DNA from 3 places in the Serratia sp. DFXYC6 genome. Region 3 is predicted to be linked to each of the others. Evidence: predicted binding sites of a transcription regulator. Region 3 holds the regulator's gene; each other region holds the start of a gene.
The links. Region 3 encodes Fur, which represses iron uptake genes when iron is present. Its sites were predicted from a motif close to ATAATAATGAGAACNACTATCAA; they were not measured.
Positions count from the first base shown of each region.

Region 1: the regulator Fur is predicted to act here: its motif matches at 3,271-3,293, upstream of sodA (superoxide dismutase [Mn]).
Region 2: the regulator Fur is predicted to act here: its motif matches at 3,049-3,071, upstream of fes (enterochelin esterase).

Region 1 is NZ_JBXUNV010000005.1:89,992-94,974, forward strand. Features, by position in the region: gene AC2CGQ_RS21475 (histidine phosphatase family protein) at 1-485, shown strand, start outside; gene AC2CGQ_RS21480 (methyl-accepting chemotaxis protein) at 518-2,446, opposite strand; gene sodA (superoxide dismutase [Mn]) at 2,572-3,192, opposite strand; gene fdnG (formate dehydrogenase-N subunit alpha) at 3,609-4,983, shown strand, end outside.
Region 2 is NZ_JBXUNV010000001.1:1,487,047-1,492,029, reverse strand. Features, by position in the region: gene AC2CGQ_RS07230 (amino acid adenylation domain-containing protein) at 1-1,387, opposite strand, end outside; gene AC2CGQ_RS07225 (MbtH family protein) at 1,438-1,662, opposite strand; gene fes (enterochelin esterase) at 1,692-2,999, opposite strand; gene AC2CGQ_RS07215 (TonB-dependent siderophore receptor) at 3,200-4,983, shown strand, end outside.
Region 3 is NZ_JBXUNV010000004.1:46,262-51,244, forward strand. Features, by position in the region: gene ybfF (esterase) at 1-483, shown strand, start outside; gene ybfE (LexA regulated protein) at 740-1,027, shown strand; gene fldA (flavodoxin FldA) at 1,283-1,822, shown strand; gene fur (ferric iron uptake transcriptional regulator) at 2,152-2,598, shown strand; gene AC2CGQ_RS19220 (beta-N-acetylhexosaminidase) at 2,847-4,983, opposite strand, start outside.

The DNA.
Region 1 (4,983 bases), on a different contig from region 3:
TGTTATCGGTCACTTTGTTGATCAGTTCACCGGCTGGCCGGGCTTTTACGACAGCGGAGACGTTGGCTGAGAGATGTGGCTGCACTGTGCAAATGGATAAGCGTTTGCAGGAGCAAGATTTTGGCCGACTGGAAGGATTATCTTATGCGCAGGCCATGCGCGATTATCCTGAAGCGACGCAGTGCCTCTTTGCCGGTAAGGCAGAGGCGTCGGCTCCGGGAGGGGAGAATGCTTATGAGGTTGCCTGGCGCCTGATGGCTTGTCTGTCCGATCTGGCTGTCGATGGACAAAATCAAACGCTTGGTGTGGTTACGCACGGCCATGCTCTGCAGGCACTGATTTGGTGGCTTAAAGGGGCTGACCCGCAGGAGGACCTCCGCAGATACGGTCATCGCAATTGCGGCTACGCAATGCTTGATGCGACCGCCTCTGGTTTTAACTTGTTGAATTGGGGAGTTGCGACCCACCTGTTGCCACAAAGATAGGGCGAGGAACGGATATTCCTCGCCTGATGGCGTCAGAAGGTGGTCCAGTTCTCTTCCGCTGCGGCGTTGGCGGCCGCGGGTTTTACGGCCGGCGCTTTCGGCGCGGCGGCTTTCACGGCGGCGGGTTCGGTCTGCTCCGCCAAACGGAACACCGAAACGCTCTGCAACAGCATGTCGGCCTGCTCTTCCAGCGAATCGGCGGCGGCGGCGGACTCTTCCACCAGCGCGGCGTTCTGCTGAGTGGTATGGTCCATTTCGACGATCGCCTGGCCAATCTGGGCGATGCCGCGCGTCTGTTCATCGGAGGCGGCGGCGATCTCGGCCATGATGTCGCGCACGTGGGTGACCGAGCGGACGATCTGCTCCATGGTATTGCCGGTGCTTTCCACCAGTTCGGTGCCGGTTTTCACCCGGCTGACCGATTCGGCGATCAGCCCTTCGATCTCCTTCGCCGCTTGGGCGCTGCGGCTCGCCAGGCTGCGCACTTCGCTGGCGACCACCGAGAAGCCGCGTCCCTGTTCGCCGGCGCGCGCTGCTTCCACCGCGGCGTTGAGCGCCAGGATGTTGGTCTGGAAGGCAATGCCGTTGATCAGGGTAGTAATTTCGGCGATACGCTGCGAACTGCTGGAAATATCGCGCATGGTGCTGACCACGTTCTCCACCAGCTTGCCGCCCTGTTGCGCGGTCTGCGAGGCGTCGGTGGCCAGCTGATTGGCATGATGGGCGTTGTCGGCGTTCTGTTTCACCGTGGCGGTCAGCTGTTCCATGCTGGCGGCGGTTTCCTCGACCGCCGCCGCCTGCTGCTCGGTGCGGGAAGAGAGATCGGTGTTGCCGGCGGCGATTTCCGCGGAGGCGGTGGAGACCTGGCTGACCCCCATCTGGATCTTCTCAATCATGGTGCGCAGATTTTGGCTCATCGCCGCCACCGCGTTCAGCAACTGCCCCAACTCATCGCGGCGGGTGCTGGTCTGCGCCTGGCGCAGATCACCGCCGGCGATGCGTTCCGCCATCGCCAGCGTACTTTGCAGCGGACGGGTGATCTGCAGCGTGATGCGCCAGGCGATAAGCACTCCGGCGATAATCGCGATCAGGGTGGTGATGCTCATCTGCAGCTGCGCCAGGTTGATGTTGCTGCGCGTCTGCGCCAGTTCGTCCTGCATAAAGGCGTTCACCAGCGTGCCGATCTCATGCGCGCGTTCGCCGAGCTGCCGGCTGATTTGCTGCTCGTGCTCATAGGCCGGCAGGTAGGCCGCAATGCGGTTTTTGTAATCGTCCAGGGCGGCCAGCAGCGGTTGCAGCTGCGGGCGCTGCGCGTCGCTGACCCGGCGGCTCAGGGCGTTGGCCGCGTCGCGCGCGTCATCGATGGCCGCCATCAGCGGCGCTTCGGTTTCCTTGTTCAGGCTCAGCAGCAGGCCGCGCGCGCCGTAGCGCACCTGGGTCAGCTTCTGGTTCAGTTGGATGAAGGCCAGTTGCAGATCGCCGTTGGTCAGCTGGCGCTCCACCTGGCTCAGGCTGGCCTGCACTTCCGACATGTTCCAGCTCTGGCGCACGGCGTCTTTCGCCGAGACCGCTTGCTCAAAGACTTTTTGCTGCTGCTGATATTCCCCGATCAGCGTCACCAGACGCTGCAGATCCTTGCGGCTTTGGGCGTCCCAGTCCAGCGCCTGCCCCTGATCTATCAGTTTGACGGCGTTATCGATATTGGCGCGGTTGTTCTGCAGATACTCCGGCTGGTAGGTCTGGCCGTACATGGCGCGGTTGTATTTGGCCTGGTTGATCTCCTCGTTCAGCCGGTTGCTGAAGTCGATGCGATCGGCGCGGGATTCGATGATGTGCAGGTATTGCGCCCCGGTGCCGGCGATGACGACCGCCAACAGTAGCAACAGCGCGAAGCCGAGACCGAGCTTTTTACCTACGGTGAGATGGGTGAACTTTCCTGCCAATGCTTGCAATGCCGCCATAGCGTTTTTCCTTCTCCGGGCGAACGTCAATTGAACAAACCATCGGCAGGAAGTGGTCAAACTTTAGCGGATTTCAGGCAAAAAAATACCCGCCGGCGGCGGGCATCTTCATCAACGGGAGCGAATTACTTCTTCGCGGCGAAGCGCGCGGCGGCTTCATCCCAGTTGACCACGTTCCAGAACGCCTTGATGTAGTCAGGGCGTTTGTTCTGATATTTCAGGTAGTAAGCGTGTTCCCACACGTCCAGGCCGATGATTGGGAAACCGGAAGCGCCGGCGACGGCTTCGCCCATCAGCGGGCTGTCCTGGTTGGCGGTAGACACTACGGCCAGCTTGCCGTCTTTCAGCACCAGCCAGGCCCAACCGGAACCGAAGCGGGTGGCTGCGGCTTTCTCGAACTCTTCCTGGAATTTCTCAACGCTGCCGAAATCGCGCTCGATGGCCGCTTTCAGATCGCCGCCCAGCGTGGTGCCGGTTTTCAGGTTTTTCCAGAAGAAGCTGTGGTTGGCGTGGCCGCCGGCGTTGTTGCGCATGAAGGTGCGTTTGTCGGCAGGCACTTTATCCAGATCCTGGATCAGCTCTTCAACGCTGTATTTGGCCAGCTCAGGGTAGGCTTCCAGCACGGTGTTGGCGTTGTTGACGTAGGTCTGGTGGTGTTTGGTGTGATGGATTTCCATCGTCTGCTTGTCGAAATGCGGTTCCAGTGCGTCGTAAGCGTAAGGCAGGGATGGCAGTGAATAACTCATAATCATCATCTCCAGTGGTGTATGGGCGGCGCAAAGGGCGAGCACCGCGTAAGCAGTCGGATCATTATAGTTAATTAAATGATATTGAAAATGATTATCAATGCCCTGTGAACTGTGTGGTTAATGAACAAATCGTTGCGTTAACATGCTGATAGAAGAGGGCGCTGGGGTGCCGCGTCGAACCGCCGCCCCGGCGCGTTGGTTACTCTCTATACTGTAGGGAGCGCCAACGCCGAAATGTATCGAAATGTGCCAATGCGTTCACTGAATGAGCACGAGTGTGTAACAACCACAAGCACGCTGTGGTAATATGGCCGGCGTTCGTAGCAAGCATAACAACAGTGACATTCGCGTTTGCCGCGCTAGCGGGCAGGCGCATTTGAACAATGTGACAATCGAGAGTAAAGGAGACCCCCATGCAGGTCAGCAGAAGGCAGTTCTTTAAGATCTGCGCTGGCGGTATGGCAGGAACGACGGTGGCCGCGCTGGGCTTTGCCCCCGAAGTGGCGTTGGCGGAAACCCGGCAGTACAAACTGCTGCGCGCCCGCGAGACCCGTAATACCTGTACGTATTGTTCCGTCGGCTGTGGGCTGTTGATGTACAGCCTTGGTGATGGCGCCAAAAACGCCAAAGAAAGCATTTTCCATATCGAAGGGGATCCGGATCACCCGGTAAACCGCGGCGCGCTTTGCCCGAAAGGCGCCGGCCTGGTTGACTTCATCCACAGCGAAAGCCGCCTCAAGTACCCGGAATACCGGGCGCCAGGGTCGGACAAATGGCAGCGCATCAGCTGGGACGACGCCTTTACCCGCATCGCCAAGCTGGTGAAGGAAGACCGTGACGCCAACTTCATCAAAACCAACGACCAGGGCGTTACCGTCAACCGCTGGCTGACCACCGGCATGCTGTGCGCCTCGGCCGCCAGCAACGAAACCGGTTTTCTGTCGCAAAAATTTAGTCGCGCTCTCGGCATGCTTGCCGTAGACAACCAGGCGCGTGTCTGACACGGACCAACGGTAGCAAGTCTTGCTCCAACATTTGGTCGCGGTGCGATGACCAACCACTGGGTTGATATCAAGAACGCGAATTTGATTATCGTCATGGGCGGTAATGCGGCGGAAGCGCATCCGGTGGGGTTCCGCTGGGCGATGGAAGCCAAAATACACAACAATGCCAAGCTGATCGTGATCGATCCGCGCTTTACCCGAACCGCATCGGTGGCGGACTTCTACACGCCGATCCGCTCCGGGACCGACATCGCTTTCCTGTCGGGCGTGTTGCTGTATCTGATGACTAACAACAAATTTAACCGCGAATACGTCGAGGCCTACACCAACGCCAGCCTGCTGGTGCGGGAAGACTTTGCCTTCGAAGACGGCTTGTTCAGCGGCTACGACGCGGAAAACCGCAAGTACGACAAAACCACCTGGAACTACCAGTTCGACGAGAACGGCTTCGCCAAGCGCGACGTCACGCTGCAGGATCCGCGCTGCGTGTGGAACCTGCTGAAGCAGCACGTGAGCCGCTACACGCCTGACGTGGTGAGCAACATCTGCGGCACGCCGAAGGACGATTTCCTCAAGGTGTGCGAATACATCGCCGAAACCTGCGTGGCGGATAAGACCGCGTCGTTCCTGTACGCCCTGGGCTGGACTCAGCACTCGGTCGGCGCACAGAACATCCGCACCATGGCGATGATCCAGCTGCTGCTCGGCAACATGGGCATGGCGGGCGGCGGCGTCAACGCGCTGCGCGGCCACTCCAACATCCAGGGGCTGACCGATCTCGGCC
Region 2 (4,983 bases), on a different contig from region 3:
GCCCCCAGGCCGCGAGCTGCTTTAACTCCCCTTCGCCGATCAACGCCAGTTGACCGTTCGGCTGATGCGGCTGCCGCGCCAGTTGCTGCAGCCAATGGCCGATGCGCTCCGCGTGGTGATGCAAGGTGCGCGGCGAGTATTTGGCCGGGTTGGCCACCAACGACAGCGTCAGCACGCCGTTGCGAAAGCCGATCTCAAACTCGAGATCGTCGACCGGCCCCATCGCCAGCGTATGGGTAACGGCCGCCTGGCCGTCGAAGGACAAGGCGCTGTGGTAGACCTTGACGTTGATCACCGGGCCGTACAGTTCCTGATGGCCGCCGACCAGGCCGAGATCGCGTTTGATCTGCTCCGCTTCATAGCGTTGATGGCGGCGCGCCTGTTTGATTTGCGCCACGGTCGCCTGGCAGACGTCCGCCAGCGACATCTCCGGCGTCACATTCAGCAGCAGCGGCAGCACGTTAACCACCGGGCCGACCGCCGCCAGCGCCTGGGAGCCCATACGGCGCATGAAAGGAAAACCGAGTGAAAAACGGGTTTCGCCGCTCATGCGCGCCAGATACATCGCCAGCGCCGCTGTGACGATATCGGCCGGTTGCAGCGACTGCAGCGCGCCATCGCGCAGCGCTTCGTCAAACAGCGATTCCGGCAGCACCAGCGCCTGTTTGAGCGGCCGGGCGCCCGGTTCAACCTCCCGACTCTCCGTCGATAACGACAGCGGCGACGGCAAATCGCGCAGATGCTGTTGCCAGAACTCGGCCGCCCGCCGGCGCGCCGGCGACGTTTGCCATTGCTGATACTCTTCCACCACCTTGCCGAACGGGGTAAACGGCGATGCCGCCGGCGACAGCCCGTGACGCAGCGCGCGATAGATATCGGCGATCCGACGGGTGATGGCCTCGAAGCTGAAGCCGTCCAGGGTCAGATGATGAAAGCGCTGGTACCAGAACCAGCGATCGGCGCTGACGCGGATCACCGCATGGCGATAGAGCGGTCGTTCGCCGTCCGCCGGCAGATCCTGCGCCAGATCGTCGTTCATCAGCGCCAGCGCCGCCTGCTCGGCGTCCGGCCGCGCGCTGAAATCGAACCACTCCGGCGCATGCACGCGTGCGGGATCGGCTATCAGCGGTAAACGCTGCACCGGCTGGCCGTCCTGCGCCTCAAAGAATCGCGCCTGAACCGTATCCGCTTCGGCCAGCCCCTGACGGATCGCGCGCTCCAGCGCCGAACGATCGATAGCGCCGTGCAGTTCGGTGTAGTGCGCCACGGCGAAGCTGTTGCGGCGCAGCGCGATTTGGTCGGCGATCCAGATCCCCGGTTGCGCAGCAACCAGCGGATAATCCCGATACTCGACCTGAGTATCCGGTAAAGAAAGCGTTTCTGACATGGTGTCTGTCCTTTCCCTCAAACGGAATATATCGATTGACTGCCTGGCGCTTAACGCGCCGCATCCGCCGCTTTCAGCGCCGCCGGCCGCATGTCCTGCCAGTGCGTTTCGATGTAGTCGATGCACTCGCCGCGCGACGCCGGCCCCATCAGCACGCGCCACCCCTGCGGCGTATCGGCAAACTGCGGCCACAGCGAATACTGCTGCTGCGCGTTGACCAGCACGGAGAAACGGAGGCTTTCGTCATCGAACGGGTTTTGTTGTTCCTGAGTCATTTGCATTACCTGTCTGTCAAAATGTGGGATTACTTCATTGCGGAAAGCAGCCGGCGCACGCCGTCCACCAGGCCGCCGCGCCAGCAGAGCGAGTCATGTCCGCCGGAATACACGCGGTAGTCGGTGCGGTGCCCGGCCGCCGTCAGCGCCTGGTGCATCTGGCGATTGACGAATTCGATGTCCGCCTCCCGATCGCCGGCCTGTTGGATCACGGTGAGCTTGGGTGCCGCCGCGTTGCGCTGCCGAACCTGGCGTATCAGCCAGCCTTCCTCCAGTTCGTGGCGTTTTTCGAACTGGGTCACAAATTGCACCGTAGGCCACCAGAAAGAGCCGGACTGGCTCAGCACGTGGCCGAAGCGCTCTGGCCAGTGCAAACCGGCGTATAACGCCGCCAGCCCGCCGTAGCTCTGGCCGGCGACCACGGTGCGCGCCCCAGTCTCGCTGAACGCTTCGCGGCGCTGCGCCTGCGGCAGCAGTTCGTCGATCACCGCCTGCCAGAAGACGGCGTTGCAGGGCAGCTCGTTTTCCCGGTATTCACCATCGATCGCATCGATCAGCAACCAGCACGCGGGCGGCAACTGCCCTTTTGCGGTTTCGTTCTCGATCACCGGCAGCAGCGCATGCCTTTCGATCCAGTTTTGGCCGTCGAGCAGCAGCACCAGCGGGCGGTTCGCTTTCACCGCCGCGTCGCCGCTGGCATACAGCCAAACGCGCCGCTGGTTACCCAGCCGTTCGCTGTGCCACTGAAATCGCTGTAGCCGCGCCTCATCCAGCGGCCGATCGGCAGCCTGCCAGGCGCTTTGATCGTCTGCATCCGGTCCTTGCGCCAGGGATACGGGCCGCGGGCGATGAGACGGCCCCAGCGAGAGGCGATTCAGCGGATCGGCGATCGCCAACGGGAACAGCGATACCCACCAGGCACGCTGCTGGCGGTCGCGTAACGTTTCGTCATCGCTGAAGACGGGGGGGAGATCTCGCTCGGTAATGGGGATCAGGCTGTAGCTGCCGCGCCAGCGGCGATCGATAACGGCCGAGCCGTACCAAACGTCGGTGCCGGGGAGCCTGGTCAGGCTGCTGGGGGACGTGCTGTGGTGATCGGTAATGCCGTTGATATCGGCGTAAACGCGGCATATCGGCGAGTGCCGTTCATCGCCGGCGGGGTCGCGCCATAGCCAGGTCATTTTGACGTGGCGTTCGTCGAGCGCGTCGACGATGGGCGTGCCCTGCGCGGCAACCTTTTGCCACCACGCGGATTGCCCTGCCGCCTCTTCACGCAGCCATTGCGCCGCCAATCCCTCAAGGTCGTTTCCTGGCCTCTTTTCCGGCAAAAACTCCATAGCGCCCCTTACATAACATGAGTGATTTTTACAAAACCTGACAATCGTATTGATACTCATTATCATTTTCAATACTATTTGTCGGATTTTTACCGTCGTACACATACGGCGTCTCCGCGTCGACGGGTGAATACCGCTCGTCGATATTTCGGGGTTTATCAGGGTGGCATAACACACAACGCAGGTATGCAGGAGAGATAATGAAGATTAAAAACAAAGGGATAGCTAACGGGAATGCGGAGGCGATGTCCGCCAGGCGTCTGTTGCTGGGATCGGCGCTGGCGTTATTGCCCTTGGCGCAACACGCGTCTGCGGCAGCGGACGAAACGATTTTGGTGACCGCCGACGCGCAAAACAGCGTGACCGCGCCGGTCAAAGGGATCGTCGCCAAAGAGAGCGCCGCCGGCACCAAGACCGCCGCCTCTCTGCGCAAGACGCCGCAGTCCATCTCGGTGGTCACGCGCGAGCAAATGAACGACCAGGAGCCGGCGTCGGTCGCCGACGCGCTGAACTACACCAGCGGGGTGATCACCACCTACCGCGGCAACTCCAACCGCAATGACGAAGTGATCAGCCGCGGCTTCCGCTATGCGCCCAAACTGCTCGACGGCCTGCACTTTGGCCTCTCGAGCCAAAATGGCGGCGCCGGGCAGATCGACCCCTGGCTGCTGGAGCGCGTGGAGATGGTGCACGGCCCGGCCGGCGTGCTGTACGGCCAGGTCAGCCCCGGCGGCGTGGTGGTGATGACCAGTAAACGCCCTACCGCCCAGAGCATTCACGAAGTCAAATTCAGCACCGGCAACCGCCATCTGGCGGAAACGGCGTTCGATTTCGGCGGCAAACTCAACGACGACAACACCCTGTTCTATCGCCTGAACGGTATCGCCAGAACCGAGCACGAGTTCGTCAAAGACAGCAAGCAGCAACGGGTGGCCATCGCGCCGGCCTTCACCTGGCTGCCGAACGAAGACACCAGCTTTACGCTGCTGACCAGCTACCAGAACGATCCGAAAGCCGGGTCGCGCAACTTCCTGCCGCGTGCCGGCACGCTGTTCCCGACCAGCGCGGGCTATGTGCCCTATGACTTCAACGTCAGCGAGCCCAGCTTCAACAAATCGCGGCGCGAGCAGGCGTCGATCGGTTACAGCCTCGAGCACAACTTCAGCGATGCGCTGTCGTTTACCCAGAACCTGCGCTTCACTCACCGCGATGAAGACTATAAATATCTGGTCTATAACGTAAATTCTGACGTTAACGACCACACCGTGACGCGCAGGGCGCAGCATGAAACGCAGATGACCAACGAGTTTGGCGTGGATAACCAGCTGAAGGGCCTGTTCGATACCGGCGAGGTGAAGCACACCGTGCTGGGCGGGCTGGATTACCGCTACAGCCATAGCGATTCGAAGATGTATCGCGATCGCGGCAACGATTACCCGATCGACTGGGCCAATCCGGTTCGCCCCAGCATTGATGGCAGCGCGCTGACGCTGGTTTCCAGCGAATTGAAGACGCTGAATCAGGTCGGGGTGTATCTGCAGGATCAGCTGGAGTGGAATAACTGGAACCTGCTGCTGTCCGGCCGCCAGGACTGGTCGCAGGTCAACACCCGCGATCGCACCGCCGGCGGCAAAGAGCAGACCTACAACGATGCCCAGTTCACCGGCCGCGCGGGCCTGCTCTACGCCTTCGACAACGGCATTTCGCCGTATGTCAGCTACAGCACCTCGTTCGATCCTAACCTGTATCCGAGCGCGCCGGGCGCCGATCCGCTCAAGCCGACCACCGGCAAACAGACCGAGGTGGGCGTGAAGTACCAGATCCCGGGCGGCAATACCCTGCTGACCCTCTCCTGGTTCGATATTACCCAGCGCAACGTGGCGTCCTATAACCGTCTCACCTCCGCCTATGAGCAGATTGGCGAGGTGAAATCCAAGGGGATTGAGGCGGAAGTGCACGCTCAGCCGACGCCGGCGATCAAGCT
Region 3 (4,983 bases):
ATGGCGCTGACCGCCATCGCGCCCGAGCGCATCGCCAAGCTGATCGTCATCGACGTCGCGCCGGTGGATTACCAGACCCGACGCCATGACGAGATCTTCGCCGCGCTGAAGGCCGTCAGCGCCGCCGGCATTACCCAGCGCCAGGCGGCCGCCCAGTTGATGCGCGACTACCTGCAGGAAGAAGGCGTGATCCAGTTCCTGCTGAAGTCCTTCCATAACGGTGAATGGCGCTTCAACCTGCCGGTGCTGATCGAACGCTACGAAGACATCACCGGCTGGCAGGAAGTCCCGGCCTGGCCACACCCGACCCTGTTCATTCGCGGCGGCCTGTCGCCGTACGTGCAGGACAGCTACCGTGCAGACATCGCCCGCCAATTCCCGCAGGCACGCGCGCACGTCGTCGCCGGCACCGGCCATTGGGTGCACGCCGAAAAACCGGAAGCGGTGCTGCGCGCCATCCACCGTTTCCTCGGCGAAGCCTGAAAAACGCGCTCACCTGGCGAAAAAACGCGCTAAAGATAACGGCTTAGCGCGTTTAGCCCGCAGTTAGGCATTGTCGCCGCTCCATCTGCTGGGGTAATATGGCGCGCTATAATTTTGCCGCCGCGCCAGCGCGTTCGCGAACGCCGGTTCGGGGGTAAATTTGGGTTAGGGTTTATTGGCCCGAAGTGTGTTAACCGATGCCTCCGGAAGCGTGCGAGCGCTTTTTGATGCAAACTCCCTTGCAGTACCGCTACCTATGGCAAAAGAACAAACGGATCGCACGACGCTGGATCTGTTCGCAGATGAACGCCGTCCGGGGCGCCCGAAAACCAACCCGCTTTCCCGCGATGAACAGCTTAGAATCAATAAGCGCAATCAGTTACGGCGCGATAAAGTGCGCGGATTGCGGCGCGTAGAGCTGAAAATCAACGCGGATGCGGTGGACGCCCTGAACAAACTGGCGGAACAGCGCAACATCAGCCGCAGCGAACTCATCGAGCAGATGCTGTTGGCGCAACTGGCGGAAGAACAGCCGGAACATTGATCTCTTCGGCCGCACGCGCGGCGCGGCGTTAAGGACAACGCCGGATCGACCACGCTTTTCTTCATCCTTCGGCATCGCATAAATGCGATAAAACCCCGGCGCCACTTTCTGGCATGATACGCATTTACCGGTAAGAGACTGCGCCTGTCGGCGCCCGCCACCGTGGCGAAAGGCTCTTGCCATGGCATCATTTTAATCGGCGGCAGTGCCGGCGCCGAGTAATGCAATTAATTGAATTTAAAGGTTATACGCGATATGGCTACTGTAGGCATTTTCTTTGGCAGCGACACTGGCAATACCGAAAACATTGCCAAAATGATCCAGAAAATTCTCCAGAAACAGTTTGGCGACGACGTCTCTGAAGTGCACGACATCGCCAAAAGCAGCAAAGAAGACCTGGAAGGGTTCGATATCCTGCTGCTGGGTATCCCGACCTGGTACTACGGTGAAGCGCAGTGTGACTGGGACGATTTCTTCCCGACGCTGGAAGAAGTCGATTTCAACGGCAAACTGGTGGCGCTGTTCGGCTGCGGCGACCAGGAAGACTACGCGGAATACTTCTGTGACGCGATGGGCACCATCCGCGACATCATCGAACCGCGCGGCGCGGCCATCGTGGGCCACTGGCCGACCAAAGGCTACCACTTCGAAGCTTCCAAAGGCCTGGCGGACGACAACCACTTCATCGGTCTGGCGATCGACGAAGACCGTCAGCCGGAGCTGACCAATGAGCGCGTCGACGCCTGGGTCAAACAGATTGTCGAAGAGCTGAGCCTGGCCGATATCGTCGGCTAAACGCCGGGACTGGCGAAAGGTTGAACAAAGGCCCTGTAAAGTGCATAGTGTGCCGACAGGGCCGTCATCGGCAACAGGGATTGCTGCGATAGAAGCTACAGATTTGTAACTTCCCACCCCGTCACGGTAGACTGAGATATCGGTTTATCCCATCCATCAAGGCGTTGCATGCAAAACATGCAATAGTGCAATTATATCTTTGTTAACAACCGGCGGTTTCCATTTAGTACAACCGGTTCTATAATGAGACGCATTAACTCTTTGTGCCGACCGATGCCACAGGCGAGTACGCCTCAACTTGATTAGCATAGTAACAGGACTGAATTCGCATGACCGACAACAACATCGCATTGAAGAAGGCCGGCTTAAAAGTCACGCTTCCGCGACTCAAAATCCTGGAAGTACTGCAAAATCCGGAATGCCATCACGTCAGTGCGGAAGATTTGTACAAAAAACTGATTGATATGGGCGAAGAGATCGGCCTGGCAACGGTTTATCGCGTACTGAACCAGTTTGACGATGCGGGCATTGTGACACGTCACAACTTCGAAGGCGGCAAGTCCGTGTTCGAGCTGACCCAACAGCATCACCACGATCACCTGATTTGCCTGGACTGCGGCAAAGTGATCGAATTCAGCGACGAATCCATCGAAGTGCGCCAGCGTGATATCGCCAAGCAGCACGGCATCAAGCTTACCAACCACAGTCTGTACCTGTACGGCCACTGTGAAACCGGTGACTGCCGCGAAGACGAAACGCTGCACGACAAGAAATAAGCCTCACCGGCTATGAGAAACCGCCTCACATTGAGGCGGTTTTTTTATGCCCGCCGTACAACGGGCAAAAAAATCCCCGGGCAAGCCGGGGAAAGATCATGTCATGAAATACTACAATTGCAGCGGCACTGCGACTCCACGTACTGCTCTCACTTCAACATCCGCCCCACGCCGGCACGCGCGGGGGCGAACGCATTCCCCCTTCGTTAAGCGGCCCGCCGCCATGACGACAGGCCGATGTGCCGGGCTTAGACCTTCTCGGCGCGGCTGTAACGTTTACCGTCCGGGCTGACCGAGCGCACCTGTACTTCGCCGGAGACCGCCGGTTTGGCCTTGGCATCATAGCGCTGCCACTGCTTACCGCCGTCGGTGGAGTACTCGATGCCCAATCCCGGCAGCGCGATATTCGCTTCCAGCTTGCCGCCCGCCACGCGCGCGCCCGGCACCGGCAGACGGTAAGCGACGCCGCCTTTGTCCAGCTTGGCCAGTTCTCGTTGGCCCAGGATATTGGCGAAGCGCAACCAGTCTTTCTCCAGCGCCTTGGTGTCGACAAAGTGGGTTTCCCCGCCTTTGTATTCACGGCCGGCGCGATAGTCCTGCTCCCAACCGGCTCGGTGCCAGGCGCGTTCCGCCACCGACAGCGCGCGCGGGAAGATCATGTATTCCATCTGCGGATCGGTGCGCTGGGTTTCGCTCCACAGCTGAGCGGACAGACCGTAGGCGCCCGGCCACGGCTTGTCGCTTTTGGCGTTAAAGTGGTTGCCGTCGCGGTCGACCGAGGTTTCCGCGTTCTGCGGCATGTTGTCCGGCGCGAAGCTGAACACCTTGCGCTCGTCGCTGAAGCGGGTGCCCCAGTAGTAACCACGCTCGTCCGGGTTCACCTCGTAAGGGAAGTCCATGTAGACGTAGTCCGGGTTGGAGACCACCACTTCATATCCTTTGTTGGCCCAGTCGTTGACGCTATCGAAACCGCCCCAGTACAACGTATCCCAGAAGTTGACGCCCACGCGCGAGGTGGCGAACGCCTTTGCGTTCTCGGCGTCTTTCAAGCCGTCTTGCCAGGCCTGCATTCTGTCGATGCCGTGCGCCTTCACCAGCTTGCTGACCTCCTGGCCGAAGTAGCTCGGCAGGTGTTCCATGTCGGCCACCTTGCCTTCTTTGATCATCGTCTGGCAAACCTGCGACTTGGCCCACGGCTTGTCTTCGTTGCTCTGGTCGATGATGCCTTTACCCGGCTCCGGTTTCGCCTTGTCGGTATAGCCGGCGCCCAGGCGGATGTTTTTCGCCTCATCGCCGCCGAAGTGCCAGGTTTTGATCGGCTGCCCGGCTTCTTTATGCATCTGGGCAATCTCGCCAATCACCTTGTCGACAAAGCGCTGGGAGGAATCCAGGCACGGGTTCAGGTAGCTCTGGCGGTTAAAGAACTGCACCGAGGTGGTATTGGAGGTATCGGTCGGATCCACCAGGCGGAACTCGTTGGCCTCCTGCTCTTTGCCGGCGGCATGCAGTTTCTTGTAGCGCGCTTCCATAGAGACCACCGCCGCGCGGGCGTGCGCCGGCATGTCGATCTCCGGGATCACCTCAATCTGGCGCGCCTGGGCGTATTTGATGATGTCGATATAGTCCTGACGGCTGAAGAAGCCGCCGTAGACGTCCGGCCCCTGGCCGTACTGCGGCAGCAGGCAGGTGGTTTCGCTCAGATCGTGGCAGCGCTGGCCGCCGACTTCCGTCAGCTCCGGCAAACCGGGGATCTCGATGCGCCAGCCTTCGTCATCGCTCAGGTGGAAGTGGAATTTATTGAGCTTGTAAGCCGCCATCTGATCCAGCAGGCGCAGCACCGCGTCCTTCTTATGGAAGTTGCGCGCCACGTCAAGGAAAATGCCGCGATACTGGAAGCGCGGCGCATCGCTGGCGTCGAGCGTGGCGATCTTGCCGCTGCCGTCGCTCGGCACTAACGACAGGATCGACTGCAACCCGTAGAACACCCCGGCCTGATCGAAGCCGATCACCCGCGCCTCTTTCTTACCGATTTTCAGCTCATAAGCGCCCGGCACCGCCATCGCGCCTTTAAACTTGCCCGGCTGGATGTCGGTCTTGATCGGGTAACCGTTGGCCTGAACCGGCACGCCCAGCAGCGCGAAGCGCTGGTTGACGACGTCCGCCGCCGGCTTGACCAGCGTGCTCAGATCCGGCGATACCCCTTTGCGCAGGTCGGCGTCCTGTGCGTGCACTTTCACCTGCATCGGTGTCGGCACGATCTGGCCGCGCAGCGCGCCGGCGGGCAGCGTCTGCAGATCGGCATTGCTGACAAAGCGCGAAGCCGGCGTCATCAGAATGTTTTTGTCGTCCTTGGTGCGCTTCCACTGATCGCCGGTGAACGGCGCC